3 regions of the Streptomyces sp. PU-14G genome follow, and region 1 is predicted to be linked to each of the others. Evidence: riboswitches for the same ligand, from Rfam matches in the RefSeq annotation. Region 1 holds a riboswitch; each other region holds the start of a gene.
The links. A riboswitch is a leader RNA that binds a small molecule or an ion and turns the genes downstream of it on or off. The one in region 1 is predicted to bind cobalamin.
Positions count from the first base shown of each region.

Region 2: it holds a riboswitch for cobalamin, as region 1 does, so the genes downstream of both, AB8Z75_RS04860 (ribonucleoside-diphosphate reductase subunit alpha) here and AB8Z75_RS09570 (cobalamin biosynthesis protein) in region 1, are expected to answer to the same signal.
Region 3: it holds a riboswitch for cobalamin, as region 1 does, so the genes downstream of both, metE (5-methyltetrahydropteroyltriglutamate--homocysteine S-methyltransferase) here and AB8Z75_RS09570 (cobalamin biosynthesis protein) in region 1, are expected to answer to the same signal.

Region 1 is NZ_JASKYT010000054.1:17,554-20,746, forward strand. Features, by position in the region: gene AB8Z75_RS09560 (anion permease) at 1-864, shown strand, start outside; gene AB8Z75_RS09565 (hypothetical protein) at 861-1,073, shown strand; cobalamin riboswitch at 1,326-1,448, shown strand; gene AB8Z75_RS09570 (cobalamin biosynthesis protein) at 1,593-2,726, shown strand; gene AB8Z75_RS09575 (cobyric acid synthase) at 2,723-3,193, shown strand, end outside.
Region 2 is NZ_JASKYT010000023.1:16,592-19,784, forward strand. Features, by position in the region: gene mctP (monocarboxylate uptake permease MctP) at 1-479, shown strand, start outside; gene AB8Z75_RS04855 (GNAT family N-acetyltransferase) at 760-1,203, shown strand; cobalamin riboswitch at 1,281-1,414, shown strand; gene AB8Z75_RS04860 (ribonucleoside-diphosphate reductase subunit alpha) at 1,533-3,193, shown strand, end outside.
Region 3 is NZ_JASKYT010000052.1:5,902-9,094, forward strand. Features, by position in the region: gene AB8Z75_RS09260 (alpha-ketoglutarate-dependent dioxygenase AlkB) at 1-290, opposite strand, end outside; gene AB8Z75_RS09265 (tyrosine-protein phosphatase) at 465-1,259, shown strand; cobalamin riboswitch at 1,358-1,508, shown strand; gene metE (5-methyltetrahydropteroyltriglutamate--homocysteine S-methyltransferase) at 1,793-3,193, shown strand, end outside.

The DNA of each region.
Region 1 (3,193 bases):
GCCCCGCTGGTGGCCGGCATCGCCTCCGTCTGCGCCACCCGGGTGACCTACCGCGTCGCCCGCAACGCCGACGAGGGGCAGACCGCCAAGGGCTACCGCGCCGGGCAGATCACCTCCGCCGCGCTGGTCTCCCTCGCGCACGGCACCAACGACGCGCAGAAGACCATGGGTGTCATCACCCTCGCGCTGGTCACCGGCGGCGCCCTGGCCCCCGGCGCGAACCCGCCCGTGTGGGTCATCGCCTCGGCGGGCCTGGCCATCGCGCTGGGCACCTACCTGGGCGGCTGGCGCATCATCCGCACCATGGGCAAGGGCATCACCGACATCCAGCCGCCGCAGGGCTTCGCCGCCCAGACGAGCGCGGCGGCCACCATCCTGGCCTCCTCGCACATCGGCTTCTCCCTCTCCACCACCCACGTGTGCTCCGGCGCCGTGATGGGTTCGGGACTGGGCCGCAAGGGCGGCGTGGTCCGCTGGGGGACGGCGGGCCGCATGGTCGTCGGCTGGGCGCTCACCCTCCCGGCCGCGGGACTGGTCGCGGCGGGCGCCGCGCTGCTGGCCGAGCAGGGCGACTGGGGCGTGGCGACGGTCGCCGTCCTCACGCTGGCGATCTGCGGCGCCATCTGGGTCCGCTCCCGGCGCACTCCGGTGGACCACACCAACGTCAACGAGGTGGAGCCCGCGACGGAGACCGCCATGCCGGCGCCGTCAACGGAGCCGGAGCCGGAGCCGGAGCCCGCGGGGGTGCTCACCACCGCCGTCCGCGCCGTCTCCCCTCCCCCGCCCCGAGCCGCCCCGCCKCCGCGGGCAGCATCTCCTGAGCCCCTCGGACAGGGCCTCGAGCCAGAAAGAGTGACCGCATGAACATCGACTGGGCCGCCCTCGGCCAGGTCTTCGGCGTCAGCCTGCTGGCGACCGTCGGACTCGTCGGCGTCTTCACCCTCGGCATCGTCACCAACTCCCCGCGCGCCGGCGCCACCAGCTCCTCCGCGCTCGCCCGCACCGGCGCGTACGCCTGCTATGCGCTGTGCCTGGCGGCGGTGGCGTACGGCATCTACCTGATCGCGGCGTAACCCCCCGCCCAGGCCTGCCCGAAACCCTCGGCACGGCCCCTCGGCACGGCCCTTCGGCACACCGCCCGACGACGAGCGCCCCCGGGAACCAGAGACCCCGGGGGCGCTCGTCGTCGGGCGCGGCTGCCCCGGCAGCGGGGTGGGCCGACGCGGTGGGCGTGGGGGATCACACACTCCCCCGTCGCAGGTCAAGGGCGAGTTGACGGGGTCAGTCGGGCGTGGTGGACTGCCGGTGCCCAAACGGCGGCATGGAGAGGAAGCCGGTGCGAATCCGGCGCGGTCCCGCCACTGTCACCGGGGAGCACCATCCCAGCGATGCCACGGCCCATGCGGGCTGGAAGGCGGGGTGGCGCGGATCCGGGAGCCAGGAGACTCTCGCCGCCGGTCGAGTCGAGCCAGGGCGAGGACCCTGAGTGAGGACACCGCCATGCGTGGCTGCGCTGCCGTATCCGCCCCCTGCGGGGCTTCGTTTCCCGTCGTCGTGGATGTGTGCGCCGGGCCCGTCGCGTGAAGCGGACCGTGGGCGTCCAGACCGGCGGCGCCGTCGCCGGATTCGTCGCGGACGCGCTGCTCGGGGACCCGCGGCGCGGCCACCCTGTCGCCGCCTTCGGCCGGGTCGCAGGCGCGCTGGAGCGACGGATGTGGCGCGATCACCGCGGCGTGGGGGCGCTGTACGTGGCCCTGTGCACGGGCGGCGCGGTCGCGATGGGACGTGCCGTGAGCGCGGCCGTCGAGGCCACCGCGGGCAAGAGCGCGGCGCGCAGCGGAACCGCACGACACAGCCAGGCCGCGGACCCGGGCGCGAACTTCGGACCCAGCGCGGTCGCGGGGCGCAGCGCGGTGGCAGCACGCGACGCGGTCGCAAGGCGTAACGCCGCCGCAGAGCGCGACGCGGCCGGCAAGGGCGCCGCCGCGGTGACGGCCGCGGCCACCTGGGCGGTCCTCGGTGGTACGTCCCTGACGCGGGAGGCGCGCGCCGTGGCCGCCGCGCTGGAGGCCGGGGACCTGGCGCTGGCCCGCGCGCGGCTGCCCGCGCTGTGCGGGCGCGACCCGCAGGGGCTCGACGCACAGGGCGTGGCGCGCGCGGTGGTCGAGTCCGTCGCGGAGAACACCTCGGACGCCGTGGTCGGCGCCCTGGTGTGGGGCGCGCTGGCGGGCGTGCCGGGGATGCTCGGCTTCCGGGCGGTCAACACACTGGACGCGATGGTCGGTCACCGCTCGCCGCGCCACCGCAGGTTCGGCTGGGCCGCCGCCCGGCTGGACGACGCGGCGGGGTGGCCCGGGGCGCGGCTGACCGCCGTACTGGCCGCCGTGGCCGGGCCGGACCCGCGCGGCGCCGTACGGGCGTGGCGGGCGGACGCGCACCGGCATCCGAGCCCCAACGCGGGCCCGGTCGAGGCGTCGTTCGCCGGGGCCCTCGGTGTGCGGCTCGGCGGGACGCTCTCCTACGGCGGACGCGTCGAGCACCGTCCGGTCCTGGGCGAGTCCGGCCGCCAGGTGCGGACGGCGGACATCGAGCGCGCGGTGCGGTTGTCGCGGCGCGTCGGCGTCCTGGCGCTGGCGGTCTGCTGCGCGGCCGGTGCCGCGCGGGGTGCGGCGAGTGGGACGAGGCGGCGCCCTCGGGGTGCCGGGAGCGCGGGAGGCGCACGGTGAGCGGGGGCGGCGCGGGCGGACTGCTGGTCGCGGGGACGACCTCGGACGCCGGCAAGAGCGTGGTGACGGCGGGCATCTGCCGCTGGCTGGTCCGCAAGGGGCTGCGCGTGGCGCCGTTCAAGGCGCAGAACATGTCGCTGAACTCCTACGTCACCCTCGACGGTGCCGAGATCGGCCGGGCGCAGGCCATGCAGGCGGCGGCGGCCCGCACGGAGCCGAGCGCGCTGATGAACCCGGTGCTGCTGAAGCCGGGCGGTGACCGCACCAGCCAGGTCGTGCTGCTGGGCAAGCCGGTGGGCGAGATGTCCGCACAGGGCTACTTCGGCCGGCACACCGGCGGAGCCCAGGGCGTGCGGTTCGGACGGCGCGAGGAGCTGCTGGAGACGGTGGCGGGCTGCCTGGAGGAGCTGCGGCGTACCCATGACGCGGTCATCTGCGAGGGCGCCGGCAGTCCGGCCGAGATCAAT
Region 2 (3,193 bases), on a different contig from region 1:
TGGACAAGACCGTGGCCATCAACTTCCAGCTGCTGGGCGGCATCTGGATCCTGCAGACGTTCCCCGCGCTGGTCGGCGGCCTGTTCACCCGCTGGTTCCACCGCTGGGCGCTGCTGGCGGGCTGGGCCGTCGGCATGGTCTACGGCACGCTCGCCGCGTACGGCGTCGCGAGCCCGACACAGGAGCACTTCGGCGGCAGCAACGACGTGATCCCCGGCATCGGGGAGACCGGCTACATCGGTGTCACGGCGTTCGTGCTGAACGTGGCCGTGACCGTCGTCGGCACGGTCGTGCTGCGGGCGCTGCGGGCCCCCGACGGCGTCGACGAGACCCGTCCCGAGGACTACACGGCCGACGCCCCCGCCGCCGGCGACGGCGCGGCACAGGCGGGCGACAGCGCCGCGGGCCGCGCCGGCGAGGACCGCTCCGGCGAAGGGGAGGGTGAGGGCCCCAGGGTGGAGGCCGGCGCGGCCAACTGACCCCGACCGACACCGACGACCGACGACCGACGCCCGTCCCGGACACATTCCGGGACGAGCGTCGGCGTGTCGGCGCATGATGGCGGCCATGGACTTCACGACGAGCACAGCCGACACCGCGGCCGAGGCGACCACCGCAGCCAAGGCGACCAGCGCAGCCAAGGCGACCACCGCGGCCGAGGCGGCCAGCGCGACGGCCGGGGAGGCCGGCGCCACGAGAGGGCCGGCCGGCGTCACGGTCAGGACGGCCCGGCCCGAGGAGTACGCGCGGGCCGGAGAGTTGATCGCACGGGCCTACCTCGACGGGGGGCTGCTGGACTTCGGCGAGGACGACCCGTACCTGACGACACTGCGCGACGCCGCGAGCCGCGCCGCCCACGCGGAACTGCTGATCGCCGAGGACGGTACGGGCACGCTGCTGGGTTCGGTCACCTTCGTCGGAACCCGCGGGCGCTACGCGGAGATCGCAGGCGAGGGCGAGGGCGAGTTCCGGATGCTCGCCGTGGCACAGAGCGCGCGGGGGCGCGGGGTGGGCGAGGCGCTGGTGACCGCGTGCGGGGAGCGGGCCCGCGCGCTGGGCCTGCGCGGGCTGGTGCTGTCCACCCATCCGCGCATGGCCGCGGCGCACCGGCTCTACGAGCGGCTCGGTTTCACCCGCACGCCCGGGCGCGACTGGTCCCCGATCGAGGGAATGAGCCTGTGGACCTACGCCCTGGTGCTGTGACCCGCCTGCGGTGAGCACGCCCTCTCCCGGTGCGCATGACACAAGATATGGGGGGTCACACCCGAGCGGCCACAACATGTATGCTCCCTCACGGCCGTCGCCACTGACGCAGGGGAACCCGGTGCGAACCCGGGACTGTCCCGCAACGGTGTGCGGAGCAGAACGAAGCTGCCCGCGAGTCCGATCACCTGCAGGCGGCGGCATCGAGGAACGTCCGGGTCTCGTGGACTGGGCCGGCGGACGGAGTGCGGCATGCCCGACGGCGTGCGCGCTCCCCGCGCCCTGCCCTGCCACGAGCACGAGCAGCGAGCAGCGAGGGAGAGCACCGCGTGACCATCGCCCCCACCGCCCCGTCACCCAGCCAGGAGCAGCCGGCCGGGCGGGAGCGGCCCGCCGGCGAGCCAACCGGCCAGTACGGAACCGACGGCCAGTACGGAACCGCTCCCGGACCCGACGCGCACGACCGCCCCGCCGCCGCGCTGCGTGACACCCTCGCCGCCCTGACCGCGGACCTGACCGGCGCGGACCCGGCCCCCGTGCTCGCTGCGGCGCTGCGCGGAAGGGCCCCCTCCGCGACCGCGGCCGACCTGCGGGACCTGGCCATCGAAGCCGCCGCGGGCCTGATCGGCGAGGAGCCGGCGTACTCGCGGCTGGCCGCCCGGCTGCTCACGCGCGCCATCCGGGACGAGACCGGGGCAGAGGGCGTCACCTCCTTCTCCGCCTCGGTCGCGCTCGGCCACGCCCAGGGACTGCTCGCGGACCGGACGCACGCCTTCGTCACCGCGCACGCCGCACACCTCGACGCGCTGGTCGACGAGGCGCTCGCGGACGGCGCCGACGACCGGTTCGGCTACTTCGGGCTGCGCACCGTCCACTCCCGCTACCTGCTGCGCCACCCCACCACCCGGCGCGCGATCGAGACCCCGCAGCACTTCTTCCTGCGCGTGGCCTGCGGGCTGGCGGCGGACGAGACGGCAGCGGCGCTCGCCGAGGTCGGCACCTTCTACCGGCTGCTGTGCTCCCTCGCCTACCTGCCCTCCTCCCCCACACTCTTCAACGCCGGCACCCGCCACCCCCAGATGTCCTCCTGCTACCTGCTGGACTCCCCCAAGGACGAACTGGACTCGCTCTACGAGCGCTACCACCAGGTGGCCAGGCTCTCCAAGCACGCGGGCGGCATCGGCCTGCCCTTCTCCCGCATCCGCTCGCGGGGCGCGCTGATCCGCGGCACCAACGGGCACTCGAACGGGATCGTGCCGTTTCTGCGGACCCTCGACGCCTCGGTCGCCGCGGTCAACCAGGGCGGCCGGCGCAAGGGAGCCGCGTGCGTCTACCTGGAGACCTGGCACGCGGACATCGAGGAGTTCCTCGAGTTGCGCGACAACACCGGTGAGGACGCGCGCCGCACCCACAACCTCAACCTCGCGCACTGGGTACCCGACGCGTTCATGCGCCGCGTCGAGGCGGACGAGGACTGGTCGCTCTTCTCCCCCTCCGACGTGCCCGAGCTGACCGACCTGTGGGGCGAGGAGTTCGACGCCGCCTACCGCGCGGCGGAGGCCGACGGGCGCGCCCTCAAACGACTGCCCGCGCGGCAGCTGTACGGCGCGATGATGCGCACCCTCGCGCAGACCGGCAACGGCTGGATGACCTTCAAGGACACCTCCAACCGCACCGCCAACCAGACCGGTACGCCGGGCCGCGTCGTGCACTCCTCGAACCTGTGCACGGAGATCCTGGAAGTCACCGACGACGACCAGACCGCCGTGTGCAACCTGGGCTCCGTCAACCTCGCCGCCCACCTGGGCGAGGACCGGCGGATGGACTGGAAGCGGCTGGACGCCACCGTCCGTACAGCGGTCACGTTCCTCGACCGCGTGGTGGACGTCAACTACTACCCGACCGAGCAGGCCGCAGGATCCAACTCCCGCTGGCGGCCCGTCGGTCTGGGCGTGATGGGGCTCCAGGACGTCTTCTTCCGGCTCGGGCT
Region 3 (3,193 bases), on a different contig from region 1:
CGCGCCCACTCCCCCAGCCACGTGGGGAAGGCCTTCACCCGCTCCCCGTCGCCGTCCACGACGGTGTCCGCGTAACCGTACGGATACCAGTGCCGCCCCAGGCTCAGCTGGCGCACCGACATCTCGCCACCGCCGGGCATCCGCACCGTCCGCAGCCCGGCGGGCGGCAGTGCCCAGCGCCGGCAGGCCGCCAGCAGCTCCCCCTGCGCCCCGGCGTCCAGCCACCCCGGCAGGTGCACGGCACCGGGCGCCACCTCGGCGGGCGGACGCGGAAACAGCTCCTCGCTCACAGTGCGAGCGTACGGGGACTCACAGCACGGGTGCGGGGCGCTCATGGCACTCACGGCACGGGCAGCCCGCGAGGAGACCTGTCGCAGGGGTCACGCCCGCCGGAACTGATGGCCTCAGGCATCCATGTCGTATGGTCGAACGGACGGTCGTCTTACACACTAGGGAGCGCACTCGTGACGCAGGAGTCCGCCGAAAAGGTGCTGGCCGGGGTACGGAACTTCCGGGACGTCGGAGGGCTGCCCACGGTGGACGGGCAGCGGGTACGGCGCGGGGTGCTCTTCCGCAGCGGACACCTGGCGCACGCGACACCCGAGGACGCCGCCTTCCTCGGCGGGCTGGCACTGCACACGGTCTTCGACTTCCGCAACGACGCCGACCGGAAGCTCGACGGCCCCGATGTGGTGCTGCCGGGCGTGCGCAACGTCAACATCCCGCTCTCTGACCCGGCCGACGGCGCGGAGTTCTGGAAGATGGTGCGGGACGGCGAGCTCGACCAGCTCCAGACGATCCTCGGCAACGGGCTGGGCGCCGAGCGGATGACGACCTCCTACCGCACCATGATCACCTCGCGGACGGCCGAGCACAGCAGGATCCTGCACGCGCTCGCCGAGGACAGCGTGCCCGCGCTGATGCACTGCGCCGCCGGCAAGGACCGCGCGGGACTGTCGGTGGCGATCACGCTGCTGGCGCTCGGCGTCGACCGCGGCGCGATCGAGGCCGACTACCTGCTGTCCAACGATCCGCACCGGCGGTACAAGGTGCACCGCAGCGGCAAGTCGAGGGCCGGAATGTCGGCGGAGGTGCTGGAACTGCTGGCGCCCCTGTTCGACGCCCGCGCCGCGTACCTGCACGCGGCCTTCACCGCCATCGACGAGACCTGGGGCGACGTGGAGACCTACCTGGCCAAGGGGCTCGGTCTCACCGACGGCACCCGCACCCGTCTCAGGTCCCGGCTGCTGGAGTCCTAAGCGGGAGCGTACGCGCCGGGCCCCGCAGACACCTGTTCGCCGAGCCGCTAGGCTGGCCGCGCAGATGGTTCGCCCCGTCCGCCAGGCGGGAGGCGTCGTAAGAGGGAACCCGGTGGGAATCCGGGACTGCCCCGCAGCGGTGAGTGGGAACGAGAGCCGTCATACGCACTGGATGGAACGGTCCGGGAAGCGACGGCCGGTAGGTGCCCGCCGGGAGACCGGCAGGCGTGCCCGCGAGTCCGAAGACCTGCCCGCTGCCCGCACGCGCACGCGTGCGGTTCTCCCGGAGACCTCGAGGGCGGGTCGGAGAGCGGAGCACGCGGGCGGCACGAGACGCCCCCGCAGGACGGACGCCGACGCGGGTCCCGTCCGCGCCGCGCCCCTTCGCGCCGTCGTCCCGGTCCCGGGAGCGCTTCGGTCACCTCGCGAAGGAGAGTTGCGTGACAGCGACAGGTGCGAACGCTTCAGCGGTCCCCCAGGACACCACAGGCACCACGGACACCACACCCCAGCCCCGCACGGCCCACGCCACCGTGCACGGCTACCCCCGCCAGGGCCCAGGCCGCGAACTGAAGAAGGCCGTCGAGGGCTACTGGAAGGGCCGCGTCACCGCCGAGGCCCTCCACACCACGGCGGCCGGGCTGCGCCGCGCCAACTGGCGGGCGATGGCCGAGGCCGGGCTGGCCGAGCTGCCCACCGGCGACTTCTCGTACTACGACCACGTACTGGACACCACGGTCATGGTCGGCGCCGTCCCCGAGAGGCACCGCGCCGCGGTCGAGGCCGATCCGCTGGACGGCTACTTCGCCATGGCCCGCGGTACGCAGGACGCCGCGCCACTGGAGATGACCAAGTGGTTCGACACCAACTACCACTACCTGGTGCCCGAGCTCGGCCCCGGCACCGTCTTCCGCGCCGACTCGGGCAAGCAGACCCGCGAGCTGAAGGAGGCCCTTGCCCTGGGCGTGGAGGCCCGTCCTGTCCTGGTGGGTCCCGTTACCTATCTGCTGCTGGCCAAGCCCGCACCCGGCGCGCCCGAGGACTTCGAGCCGCTGACCCTGCTGGAGCAGCTGCTGCCCGTCTACGCGGAGGTGCTGGCGGACCTGCGCGCCGCGGGGGCACAGTGGGTGCAGCTGGACGAGCCGGCGCTGGTGCCCGACCGCACCCCCGAACAGCTGGCGGCTGCGGCCCGCGCCTACCGGGGACTGGGCGGGCTCGCCGACCGGCCGCGGCTGCTGGTCGCCTCCTACTTCGACCGGCTCGGGGAAGCGCTGCCCGTGCTGGCCAAGGCCCCCGTGGAGGGGCTGGCGCTCGACTTCACAGGGCCCGCCGCCGCCAACCTCGACGCGCTCGCGGCGGCCGGCGGGCTGCCGGGCAAGCGGCTGGTGGCGGGCGTCATCGACGGACGCAACGTGTGGATCAACGACTACGCGCGGTCCATGACCACCCTGGGCACGCTGCTGGGGCTGGCCGACCGCGTGGACGTGGCCCCGTCCTGCTCGCTGCTGCACGTCCCGCTGGACGCGAGGGCGGAGCGCGACCTCGACCCGCAGGTCGCCCGCTGGCTGGCGTTCGCGGCGCAGAAGACCGCCGAGGCCGCCACCCTGGCGCGCGGGCTGTCCCAGGGCACGGGCGCCATCGGCGGCGAACTCGCCGCCAACCGTGCCGACCTGGCCTCGCGCGCCGCCTCGCCGCTCACCCGCGACGCGGCGGTACGCGCCCGCACGGCGGCCGTCACCGAGGCCGACGCCCGACGCTCGGAGCCGTACGCCCGGCGCACGGCGGCGCAGCGTACCCGGCTGGGCCTCCCGCCGCTGCCGACCACCACCATCGGCAGCTTCCCGCAGACCGGCGAGCTGCGCGCCGCCCGCGCCGACCTGCGCGCCGGATGCCTCGACGAGGCGGCGTACGAACAGCGCATCGCGGCGGAGATC